DNA from 2 places in the Pseudomonas sp. MM213 genome. Region 2 is predicted to be linked to the other one. Evidence: predicted binding sites of a transcription regulator. Region 2 holds the regulator's gene; the other holds the start of a gene.

What was found. The regulator sigma-54, encoded in region 2, starts transcription at its own class of promoters, with help from an activator protein. The targets are predictions, from matches to a motif close to ANTGGCATNNANNTTGCTNT.
Region 1: glnK (P-II family nitrogen regulator) is a predicted target of sigma-54. The motif match lies at 2,831-2,850, and genes of this name have one in related genera.

What each region holds. Positions count from the first base shown of each region.
Region 1 covers NZ_CP081943.1:4,351,332-4,357,047, reverse strand. Annotated here, with positions in the region: partial or broken gene K5R88_RS19935 (YifB family Mg chelatase-like AAA ATPase) at 1-34, opposite strand, end outside; gene K5R88_RS19930 (hypothetical protein) at 214-384, opposite strand; gene K5R88_RS19925 (hypothetical protein) at 422-955, opposite strand; gene K5R88_RS19920 (HigA family addiction module antitoxin) at 1,148-1,411, shown strand; gene K5R88_RS19915 (BRO-N domain-containing protein) at 1,416-1,937, opposite strand; gene K5R88_RS19910 (accessory factor UbiK family protein) at 2,378-2,638, opposite strand; gene glnK (P-II family nitrogen regulator) at 3,057-3,395, shown strand; gene K5R88_RS19900 (ammonium transporter) at 3,432-4,769, shown strand; gene K5R88_RS19895 (secondary thiamine-phosphate synthase enzyme YjbQ) at 4,983-5,408, shown strand; gene sutA (transcriptional regulator SutA) at 5,510-5,716, shown strand, end outside.
Region 2 covers NZ_CP081943.1:5,629,243-5,634,958, forward strand. Annotated here, with positions in the region: gene ptsN (PTS IIA-like nitrogen regulatory protein PtsN) at 1-257, opposite strand, end outside; gene hpf (ribosome hibernation-promoting factor, HPF/YfiA family) at 270-578, opposite strand; gene K5R88_RS25515 (RNA polymerase factor sigma-54) at 653-2,146, opposite strand; gene lptB (LPS export ABC transporter ATP-binding protein) at 2,331-3,056, opposite strand; gene lptA (lipopolysaccharide transport periplasmic protein LptA) at 3,056-3,604, opposite strand; gene lptC (LPS export ABC transporter periplasmic protein LptC) at 3,591-4,163, opposite strand; gene K5R88_RS25535 (KdsC family phosphatase) at 4,171-4,695, opposite strand; gene K5R88_RS25540 (KpsF/GutQ family sugar-phosphate isomerase) at 4,695-5,669, opposite strand.

The sequences.
Region 1 (5,716 bases), 1.3 Mb from region 2:
TTTGGGCGCGGCTGTGGACGATGGAGAGGGACATGGTCGTTCCTTGAGCGTTACGGGAAGCCGCTTCCTGCGGGTTTTTTAAGGTTAGTCGGGAGGGCGTGATTTCGCGTGGCAGGTCGGACGGTGAATTATCGCAGGGTGTTGCAAAGCATCAGCGGACGGGCTGGCAGACAAAAAAAACCGCCATTCAGGCGGTTTCATTGGTAGACAGATTCAGGCTCTTTTTCCGGCAAGCAGGCCCGGAGGCTCAAGTTCTTTGCCGTGAGTCGCGGCGACGTCAAGGAATCGTTGTTGATTAGCTGAAATATTGCCAGCTAGCCGAAGCGCTTCCGCATGATATTGAACAATGAGCAACAGCCTGGCTTTTCGCTTTTTGTGGATCATGGACACCTCCAGTGCCTGGTGGCTTAGCTCGATACTATTAATCGTCCAAGTAAATGACAAGGCGATTGGCCTGGTCGAATCTGAATCCAAGATTCTGGTAGTAGGGGACGACATTCGGGTCAGGGTCCTGAATCTCTATTTCGTTGTATCCAAGCATTCGTGCATAGGTATCTGTAGCCAGCAGCGCTATTGGTGCGATCAAGCCACGAAGAGGATGAAACCTGTCTGGGTGGCCCTGCAAAAGAACGATCTTTATGCAAATGGTGCTTTTACGCGGAGTGGCGTAACACAGACCACATAGTTTTTGTTCGTACCAGATGGCTAAATCCAGTCCCTTTGCATCTTTGCACTTCCAATCTGGCACGCTTTCCCAGGGGTAGAGCGCCGCTTCCATCCACGGGTGACAGGCAACAATCGCAGTCGGGGTGATTGGGTCGAACCGGACCGCCTCGGTGTTGAGTCTCATCGCCCGTGATTTACAGTCTTTGACGAAGATTTTATAGGCGAGCTTTCGTGCTTCGGATTTGTAAGTTTGGTTCCGAAGGTCGGTGCCTTTCCCTTTTCTTCTCATTGTAAGTGTCTTTTGAAGATCAGAGCAGAAAGCCTAAAAGGAGTTGGGGCACTGATAAATCAGGCTATGGAGCTGCTTTTTGTAGGACCGTGCCTAGATAGGTGAAGGACGTCAGTGAAAGCTCTCGGATGGTCTTGCCAGATGAAGGTTGCTGCTTATGATCACGGATAAATGAAGCCATAGGAGGCGTAAATGAACCGGATTGGAATGCGGCCGATTCATCCAGGTGAAGTTCTCAGCGAGGAGTTTCTGAAGCCGCTGGGCATTACAAGCGCGGCTTTAGCTCGCTCGTTGGGCGAGCCGGAGGCTGAATTGATCGACGTAGTAAAGCAGCAGAGCGATGTCAGCGCGGGTCTGGCAAAGAAGCTTTCCATGCTGTTGAACACCACGCCCGAATTCTGGCTGAATCTGCAATCGAGCTACGATCATCGCAGCGCCGAAATCGAGCGTGGATGAGCGCTTAAAGCGAGTGCAACGCTCGCGAAGCTTTTTTCCACCATGGCACGTTGACCGGGCGCTGCGTCTGCTCTGCGCTCGGCAACATTTGCGGAACATCCTGCAACCGAATCCACGGCTGGTTATTCCAGTGCAGCAAACTCAGTGACATTTCCGGCCAGTTCAGCAGGCTCAGGATGGGGCGTTCGGTTGAGGTGGGTTGTTCTGCGTCTCTGAGGGCTGGCACTACGTCGTGGGTCAGCCATTCGCGCAGGGCTCGGTGTTCGGGGCAGTAGTGGTAGATCAGTAAGGCGTAGACGCCGGATTCGCTGATCAGCAGGGCATCTTCGATGCTGCCGTGGATGAGCATTCGTGCGAACTGGCGCTGGTCGGGGTCGAGTTTTCGGACGGCGCGGTCGTCGAGGTGGAGGCGCAGGAAGCGGCCGAGGTCGCGGGCGCTGAACCAGGGTTGGTTTTGGAGGAGGAGGGCGTGGAGGTGGAGTTTGTGGCGGGTGAAGACGTGGGGGATCAGATAGTTTTCGTCCATCGTGCAGTTCTCGGGATCAAATGAAGAAAACTGCCTCTGATCGTCGCCAAACGAAAAGGGTGGCAGCCATGCGCGGGTTGGCGAACCGGTGACGCCCGAGAACCGGCAGACCCGAAGGTCTCCCACGCATAGCCGCCATAATTCGAGATGGGAATAAGTTCCTCGGTCGAATGTGGTCGCGGTGCGTCGGGGTCTTCCGGGTCGCCAAACCCAGAGCTGAATATTCAGCTGGGGATGAGCTTAGAGGCCGGATACTTGGCGACGCAATCGGACGGCGGTGGTTTTGTTGTAGGACGTTGCCGGGATTTTTGCAGGGCTGAAGATCAAATGATCGCAGCCTGCGGCAGCTCCTACAGATGAATCTGAAGGTCGTTCCGACCTTCAATCGCGAGCAGGCTCGCTCCCACAGTGGATCGGGTTTCAAAGTGGGATTTGCGGGGTTACTCGGTTGGGGGATTGAGCTTCGCTTCCAGCTCGGCAACCTTCGCTTCCAGGCTTTCCAAGCGTGCCCGCGTGCGTGCCAGCACGACCATCTGACTATCAAACTCTTCCCGGCTCACCAGGTCCAGTTTGCTGAAGCCGCTTTGCAGCAACGCCTTGAACTGGCTTTCGATTTCGCTTTTCGGCAGTGGGGTGTCGCCGCTGAAGAGGCGGGAGGCTGTGCCGGTCAAGGCGTCGAGGAAATCTTTGGGCGCGAGCATGGGAAAGGTCCTGGAAACAATGGCGGGCAGTGTATCACGCAGTGTCTATAGTCAATCCCGACCGCAGGGATGCACGCTTTTCGCGCATGCGGACGGACGGTGCCGCACCGTTGTTGTGCGTAACGCGTCCGGTGTTGCAGCGATGTGGTGGGCATCTACGGCCAAGAGCTTGAAAACTGAGGGTTTTGTGGAGATGGCAAGCTTTCTGCTTAGACGGTAGTGACCCATGCACTGATGCAGTCGATGTGACGAATGCAGTGCGCCAAGCGAAACGGGGGAAGAGTTTCGTGCGGAGCGGTTAGCTGGCGTCGGACGGGCAGGTAAGGCCGACGATGCGTTACAAAGCCAGGCACTGCGCTTAGACTTGAGCCGGGTTTGTTTTCCTGGGGCAAGTCCACCAATTCGGGAGAGAGTTTTCATGAAGCTAGTCACTGCCATCATCAAGCCGTTCAAGTTGGACGACGTGCGCGAATCGCTGTCCGAGATCGGCGTGCAGGGCATTACCGTTACCGAAGTCAAAGGCTTCGGGCGGCAGAAGGGTCACACCGAGCTGTATCGCGGCGCGGAATACGTGGTCGATTTCCTGCCCAAGGTGAAGATCGATGTCGCCATTGACGACAAGGATCTTGATCGGGTTATCGAGGCGATAACCAAGGCAGCCAACACCGGCAAGATCGGTGACGGCAAGATCTTCGTGGTCAATCTGGAACAGGCGATTCGCATCCGTACCGGCGAAACCGATACCGACGCGATTTAAGCCGCCACAAACCCCAACGCCCCAGGAGAAAACAATATGACTCTGCGTAAATTCGCAGGGCTAGGAGCCCTGTTGTCCCTCGTAATGCCCAGCCTGGCCATGGCGGCAGACGAAGTGGCGGCCCCAGTCCTCAATTCCGGCGATACCGCCTGGATGCTGACCTCGACAGCCCTCGTGCTGTTCATGACCATTCCCGGCCTTGCGCTGTTCTACGGCGGCATGGTTCGCTCCAAAAACATTCTTTCCGTGATGATGCAGTGCTTCGCCATTACCGGTCTGATCAGCGTCCTGTGGGTCATTTATGGCTACAGCATCGCGTTCGACACCACCGGCATGGAACAGGGCGTCGTCAACTTCAACTCCTTCTTCGGCGGCATGGGCAAGGCTTTCCTCGCCGGTGTCACCCCCGCCAGCCTGACGGGTCCTGCGGCGTTGTTCCCTGAGGCGGTGTTCATCACCTTCCAGATGACGTTCGCCATCATCACCCCTGCGCTGATCGTCGGTGCCTTCGCTGAGCGGATGAAGTTCTCCGCGATGCTGATCTTCATGGGCATCTGGTTCACTCTGGTTTATGCACCGATCGCGCACATGGTCTGGTCCGGCAACGGCGGCCTGATGTGGGACTGGGGCGTGCTCGATTTCGCTGGCGGCACCGTGGTGCACATCAACGCCGGTGTGGCCGGTCTGGTGGCGTGCATCGTGCTCGGCAAGCGCAAAGGCTTCCCGACCACCCCGATGGCCCCGCACAACCTCGGTTACACCCTGATGGGCGCAGCCATGCTGTGGGTTGGCTGGTTCGGCTTCAACGCCGGTTCCGCCGCAGCGGCCAACGGCACTGCCGGCATGGCGATGCTGGTTACCCAGATCGCAACCGCCGCCGCCGCACTGGGCTGGATGTTTGCCGAGTGGGTCACCCACGGCAAGCCAAGTGCACTGGGTATCGCCTCGGGTGTGGTCGCCGGTCTGGTTGCAATCACCCCGGCCGCTGGCACCGTGGGCCCGATGGGCGCACTGGTGATCGGTCTGGCAGCGGGCGTGGTGTGCTTCTTCTGCGCCACCACCCTGAAACGCAAACTCGGTTATGACGATTCCCTGGACGCCTTCGGCGTGCACGGTATCGGCGGTATCCTCGGCGCGATCCTGACCGGTGTGTTCGCCGCACCGTCGCTGGGTGGCTTCGGCACCGTCACCGACATCGCCGCACAAGTCTGGATTCAGTGCAAAGGCGTGGGCTTCACGGTGATCTACACCGCAATCGTCACTTACATCATTCTCAAGGTGCTGGACGCTGTCATGGGTCTGCGTATCACCGAAGAAGAAGAGGCTGTCGGCATCGATCTGGCGCTTCACAACGAACGCGGCTACAACTTGTAAGACGCGCATAAAAAACTTGCCCGGCTTGCCGGGCATTTTTTTGTCTGGAGTTTGTCAGTGTGAGGGCTGCTGAAAGGTTTTTTCGTACACGTTTAGTGGTGTTTACGGCGGGCGTTTTTCTGCGGCCAATGGCTTACATGATTGAAGGAATATTAGGGCCTTTGTTTTTTCCCAGAGCGCGCTAGAATGCGCCCCGAACGTGCGGAGAACTGTATGTGGCAACAGACTCTGATTACCCTGCGGGCGAGGCCCCGGGGCTTTCATCTGGTAACGGACGAGTTACTCGCCGGCCTGCCTGAACTCAAGGCGTGTCGGGTCGGTCTGTTGCATTTGTGGCTGCAGCATACCTCGGCGTCGTTGACCATCAACGAGAACGCCGATCCGGCGGTACGTCGCGACTTCGAACGATTTTTCAATCGTCTGATCCCACAAGGAACAGACGGCTATGAGCATAACGACGAAGGCCTGGACGACCTCCCGGCGCACTTCAAGGCCAGCGTGCTTGGCTGTCAGCTCAGTTTGCCGATTTCGGCGGGCCGACTGGCGTTAGGGACCTGGCAAGGCGTTTATCTGGGCGAGCACCGTGATTTTGGCGGTGCCCGTAAAGTCCTCGCCACCGTGCACGGTGAAGAGGCATGAACCGCTGGTCACCAGCGGTTATTGAATTTTTCCGGCAGCCTTCGACAGAGGGCAAAGCTGGGCTATAACTAATCTGCTTTTCGCAAGTCATGAGGTAGAACATGAGCGACGATGATCTGGAAAACGACGACCTCGAAGTAGGCGACGACGACGAAACCGAAGAAGGTCTGGAAGCAGCGGCGGAAGACGTCGCTGAAGACGACGGCGGTGATGCGCCCGTTCCGACCGCCAAAGGCAAAGCCAAGGCAGCGGTATCGGTCGATGAGCTGCCGAGCGTCGAAGCAAAAAACAAGGAACGCGATGCCTTG
Region 2 (5,716 bases):
GCGTCCAGGTGCATCAAGGCACTGATGGGCGAGGTGCAACCTTTCAGCCGGCAGTGAGGGATAGCGATGCCGTTGCCAAAACCGGTCGAGCCGAGTTTTTCACGGGCAATCAACGCCTCGAAGACATCTTGCATCTCCAGATCCGGCACTTCCCGGGCGATCAGGTTGGCAATTTGCTCGAGGGCTTTCTTTTTGCTGCCGCCCGGCACGTTCACGAGGGAACGGCCGGGGGTCAGGATGCTTTCAAGTCGGATCATGGGTTGGGAGTGTTAACGACCGGTCGCGCCCTGGAGGAGGCTCTGGGTCTTTTCCTTATGCTTTTTGAGTTGTTTATCCAGCTTGTCGGTCAATGCGTCGATCGCCGCGTACATATCGGTATGTTCCGCGTTGGCGACCACTTCATTGCCGGGAATATGCAGCGTGGCTTCGATTTTCTGCTTCAGCTTTTCGACCGTCATCGTGACCTGCACGTTGGTGATCTTGTCGAAATGCCTCTCTAACCGTTCGAGTTTTTCGCCGATGTAGGTGCGAAGAGGTTCGGTCACTTCCAGTTGGTGTCCACTGATGTTGACTTGCATACAGCTTCTCCTTCGTTGCCAGTGCATAAAGCGGTAGACCAGATGATCTACCACTGGAACGCTGTGGCGTGGCTCTACATCAACCGCTTGCGTTCGCTCGAAGGCGCGATCCCGAGGGATTCGCGGTACTTGGCGACGGTGCGGCGAGCCACCTGAATGCCTTGTGCCTCCAGTAAACCAGCGATCTTGCTGTCACTCAACGGCTTTTTCTGATTTTCCGCGGCAACCAGTTTTTTGATGATCGCGCGGATCGCCGTGGACGAGCATTCACCGCCTTCGGAGGTGCTGACGTGACTGGAGAAAAAGTATTTCAGCTCATATATGCCCCGGGGGGTATGCATGAATTTTTGTGTGGTTACGCGGGAAATCGTCGACTCGTGCATGCCCACCGCTTCGGCGATGTCATGCAGCACCAGCGGTTTCATCGCTTCGTCGCCGTATTCCAGAAAACCGCGCTGATGCTCGACGATCTGGGTGGCAACTTTCATCAGGGTTTCGTTGCGGCTTTGCAGGCTCTTGATGAACCAGCGGGCCTCTTGCAACTGATTGCGCATGAAGGTGTTGTCGGCACTGGTGTCGGCGCGGCGCACAAAACCGGCGTATTGGGCGTTGACCCGCAGCCGTGGCACCGATTCCTGGTTCAGCTCGACCAGCCAGCGCTCGTTGTCCTTGCGCACGATCACGTCGGGGACGACGTACTCGGCTTCGCTGGATTCGATCTGCGAGCCAGGGCGCGGATTGAGGCTCTGAACCAGTTCGATCACCTGGCGCAGTTCATCTTCCTTGAGCTTCATGCGGCGCATCAGCTGGCTGTAGTCGCGGCTGCCGAGCAGGTCGATGTAATCGGTGACCAGGCGCTTGGCCTCGGCCAGCCAAGGTGTCTTGGCAGGGAGTTGGCGCAATTGCAGCAGCAGGCATTCACCCAGGTTGCGGGCGCCGATGCCGGCGGGTTCGAATTGCTGGATGCGATGCAGGACGGCTTCGATCTCGTCCAGTTCGATGTCGAGTTCCGGATCGAAGGCTTCGAGGATTTCCTCAAGGGTTTCGTCCAGGTAGCCCTGATTGTTGATGCAATCGATCAGGGTCACGGCGATCAGGCGATCGGTGTCGGACATCGGCGCCAGGTTCAGTTGCCACAACAGGTGGCTTTGCAGGCTCTCACCGGCGGATGTACGGGTCGTGAAATCCCACTCGTCGTCATCGTTGCTCGGCAGGCTGCTGGCGCTGGTCTGGTAGACGTCTTCCCAGGCGGTGTCGACGGGCAGTTCGTTGGGAATGCGCTCGTTCCAGTCACCTTCCTCGAGGTTATCCACCGTCGGGGCGGTTTCCTGATAGGAGGGTTCTGAAACGTCGGCGTTGGGTTGCTGTTCGGCTTTGTCGGCCAAGGGGTCGGCGTTATCGAAGTCGTCGCCTTCTTCCTGGCGTTCGAGCATCGGATTGGACTCCAGGGCCTCCTGGATTTCCTGTTGCAGGTCCAGGGTCGACAATTGGAGCAGGCGGATGGCCTGTTGCAGCTGCGGTGTCATCGTCAGCTGCTGGCCCATTCTCAAGACTAGCGATGGTTTCATGGCAGGGGCTAAACACCTTATTCGCCGGCGCACATGCGCCATCCACTACAGGGCGCCGAAGCGCCAAACATAAGCAAATTATATGCCCGAAACCGTAGCGTTTGCCTAGAGCGCTGTAACAATAAAAAAGTATTGATTTTTTATCGAGACAAGCGCTCGGGCAGCCAGCCAGACACCTTAGTGCTTACAGGCGGAACTCATGGCCCAGATAGACTTCTTTCACGAGGTCGTTGGCCAGGATGGTGGCCGAATCACCTTCGGCGATCAGTTGGCCATCGTTGACGATGTAGGCGGTTTCGCAGATATCCAGCGTCTCACGGACGTTGTGGTCGGTGATCAGCACGCCAATGCCCTTGGCCTTGAGGTGGTAGATGATCTGTTTGATGTCGCCCACCGAAATCGGGTCCACGCCGGCGAACGGTTCGTCGAGGAGGATGAATTTCGGGTTGGTGGCCAGTGCCCGGGCGATTTCCACGCGGCGGCGCTCGCCACCGGACAGGCTCATGCCGAGGCTGTCGCGGATGTGGCTGATGTGGAATTCCTGCAGCAGGCTTTCCAGTTCCTTGCGGCGATCGGCCTTGTCGAGTTCCTTGCGGGTCTCGAGGATCGCCATGATGTTGTCGGCGACCGAGAGTTTGCGGAAGATCGACGCTTCTTGCGGAAGATAGCCGATACCGGCCTTTGCACGACCGTGCATCGGCTGGTGGCTGACGTCCAGATCATCGATCAGTACGCGACCCTGATCCGCCTGAACCAGGCCGACAATCATGTAGAAACAGGTGGTTTTACCGGCGCCGTTAGGGCCAAGCAGGCCGACGATCTGACCGCTGTCGATAGACAGGCTGACGTCGCGCACGACCTGACGGCTCTTGTAGCTCTTGGCCAAATGCTGAGCTTTCAGAGTTGCCATTACGGGGCCTTTTGCTCGTCGGTTTTCTTTTTCGGCTGGATAACCATGTCGATACGCGGACGCGACTCGGTCACGTTGGTGCCCGTGGCACGGCCTGCGCTGGCAAGCTTTTTGTTGGTGTCGTAGACGATTTTCTCGCCTTGGGTGACGTTACCGTCCTTATCGACAACTTTGGCGCGATCGATCAGCACGACGCGATCTTGCGAGGCGTGGTACTGGATGGTGACGCCCCAGCCCTGAACCGGCTTGGTGTCGCCCGCCGTTTGCAGTTGTTCGAAATAGGCAAGGTTGCCCACCGAAGTCACCACGTCGATGTCGCCCGCAGGGGTGCGGGTCATGGTCACAGTATTGCCTTTAACGATCATCGAACCTTGGGTGATGATCACGTCACCTTTATAGGTGGCAATACCGTTCTTGTCGTCCAGTTGGGCGTCGTCGGCCTGGATGCGGATCGGCTGCTGTTGATCGTTCGGCAGAGCCCAGGCGCTCACGCTTCCCAGTGCTGCGCTCAGGCCGAGCAAAATAGGGAGAGTTTTAACGAGCCTCATACTGTCCTCTTACGTTCGATAGCAGGTGTATCCTGCTTTCTTTCAAATACGCTTTCATTCCCTTGCCAGTCGATACACCGCCAGCGCCGTCGATTCTAACGGGTTGCTCGGTCTGCGCATATTGCTGTTGCGGGAACACGGTCATACGGGTGGTGGTAATCAGGGTCTTGCGGTTTTTCTCGTCGAAACGCGTGATGCGCACCGAGTCGATCAGTTCGACCTGGGTGCCGTCCGGGTTGACCTCGCCGTGTTCGCTCTGGACGTGCCAAGGGAACTGGGTGCCGCGGAACAGGTTCAGGTCCGGGTTGGTCAGCAGCGTCACTTCGGTCGCCTTCAGGTGTTCAACCTTGTCGGACGTCATTTCGTATTGCAGTTTGCCATCCGGCAGGAACTGGACGCTGTGCGCGTTGATCGCGTAGTAGTCGATTTCGCTTTCGTCGACCGTTGCCACAGGCTTGTCGAGGAAGCGCTCCGGGCTGATGTTCCAGTAGCCGACCGCAGCAAATATCGCTGCGATGCAACCGAACATCAGGATGTTGCGAAATTTCTTGCTCAGCATAGTTGGCTCACAGGTACGCGGCGTTGGCCGCATCGAGGCGGCCCTGGGCGCGCAGGATCAATTCGCAGAATTCGCGAGCGGCACCCTCGCCACCACGGGCCTGGGTGATGCCGTGGGCGTGTTCACGCACGAAGCTGGCGGCATTGGCCACCGCCATGCCCAGGCCGACGCGGCGGATCACCGGCAGGTCTGGCAGGTCGTCGCCGAGGTAGGCGACTTGTTCATAGCTTAGATTGAGCTGTGCGAGAAGCTCGTCAAGCACCACCAGTTTATCTTCACGGCCCTGATAAAGGTGGGGAATACCGAGGTTCTTCGCCCGTCGCTCGACCACCGGGGTCTTGCGGCCGCTGATGATAGCCGTCTGCACGCCCGCTGCCATCAACATCTTGATGCCCTGGCCGTCGAGCGTATTGAATGTCTTGAATTCGCTGCCGTCTTCAAGGAAGTACAGGCGTCCGTCAGTCAGGACGCCGTCAACGTCGAATACCGCCAGTTTGATCTGTTTGCCGCGTTGCAGCAGGTCCGTGCTCATTACATTACTCCCGCGCGCAGCAAATCGTGCATGTTCAAGGCGCCGACCGGGCGGTCTTCGCTATCGACCACGACCAGCGCGTTGATTTTATGGTCTTCCATGATTTTCAGGGCCTCGGCCGCGAGCATCTCGGCGCGGGCGGTCTTGCCGTGAGCGGTCATGACCTGGTCGATCGTCGCGCTGTGGATGTCGATGCTGCGATCCAGGGTGCGGCGCAAATCGCCGTCGGTGAAGATCCCGGCGAGTTTGCCGTCGGCTTCCAGGATCACGGTCATGCCCAGACCCTTGCGGGTCATTTCCATCAGCGCGTCCTTGAGCAAGGTGCCGCGCTGGACTTGCGGCAGCTCCTGCCCGGCGTGCATGACGTTTTCCACTTTCAACAGCAGGCGTCGGCCCAGCGCGCCACCCGGGTGGGAAAAGGCGAAGTCTTCAGCAGTAAAGCCGCGGGCTTCCAGCAGCGCAACGGCCAGGGCGTCGCCCATGACCAGCGCTGCGGTGGTCGACGATGTCGGCGCCAGGTTCAGCGGGCAGGCTTCGTGCTCGACGTGTACGTTGAGGTTGACCTCGGCGGCCTTGGCCAGCGGTGAGTCGGGGTTGCCGGTCACGCTGATCAGTTTGATGCCCAGGCGCTTGATCAGCGGCAGCAGGGTCACGATTTCGTTGGTGGAGCCGGAGTTCGACAGGGCCAGGATGATGTCGTCGCGGGTGATCATGCCCATGTCGCCGTGACTGGCTTCGGCCGGGTGCACGAAAAACGCCGTGGTGCCGGTGCTGGCCAGGGTGGCCGCGATCTTGTTGCCGATGTGCCCTGATTTGCCCATGCCGACCACGACTACGCGGCCTTTGCTGGCCAGAATCATCTCGCAAGCGCGTACGAAATCTGCGTCGATGTGGGGCAGCAAGCCTTCTACGGCTTCCAGTTCGAGGCGGATGGTGCGTTGTGCTGATTGAATCAGGTCGCTGGATTGGCTCATGTCAGAAATCGTATAGCCTGATGAAAAGGCGGCGATTATAGCGGTAA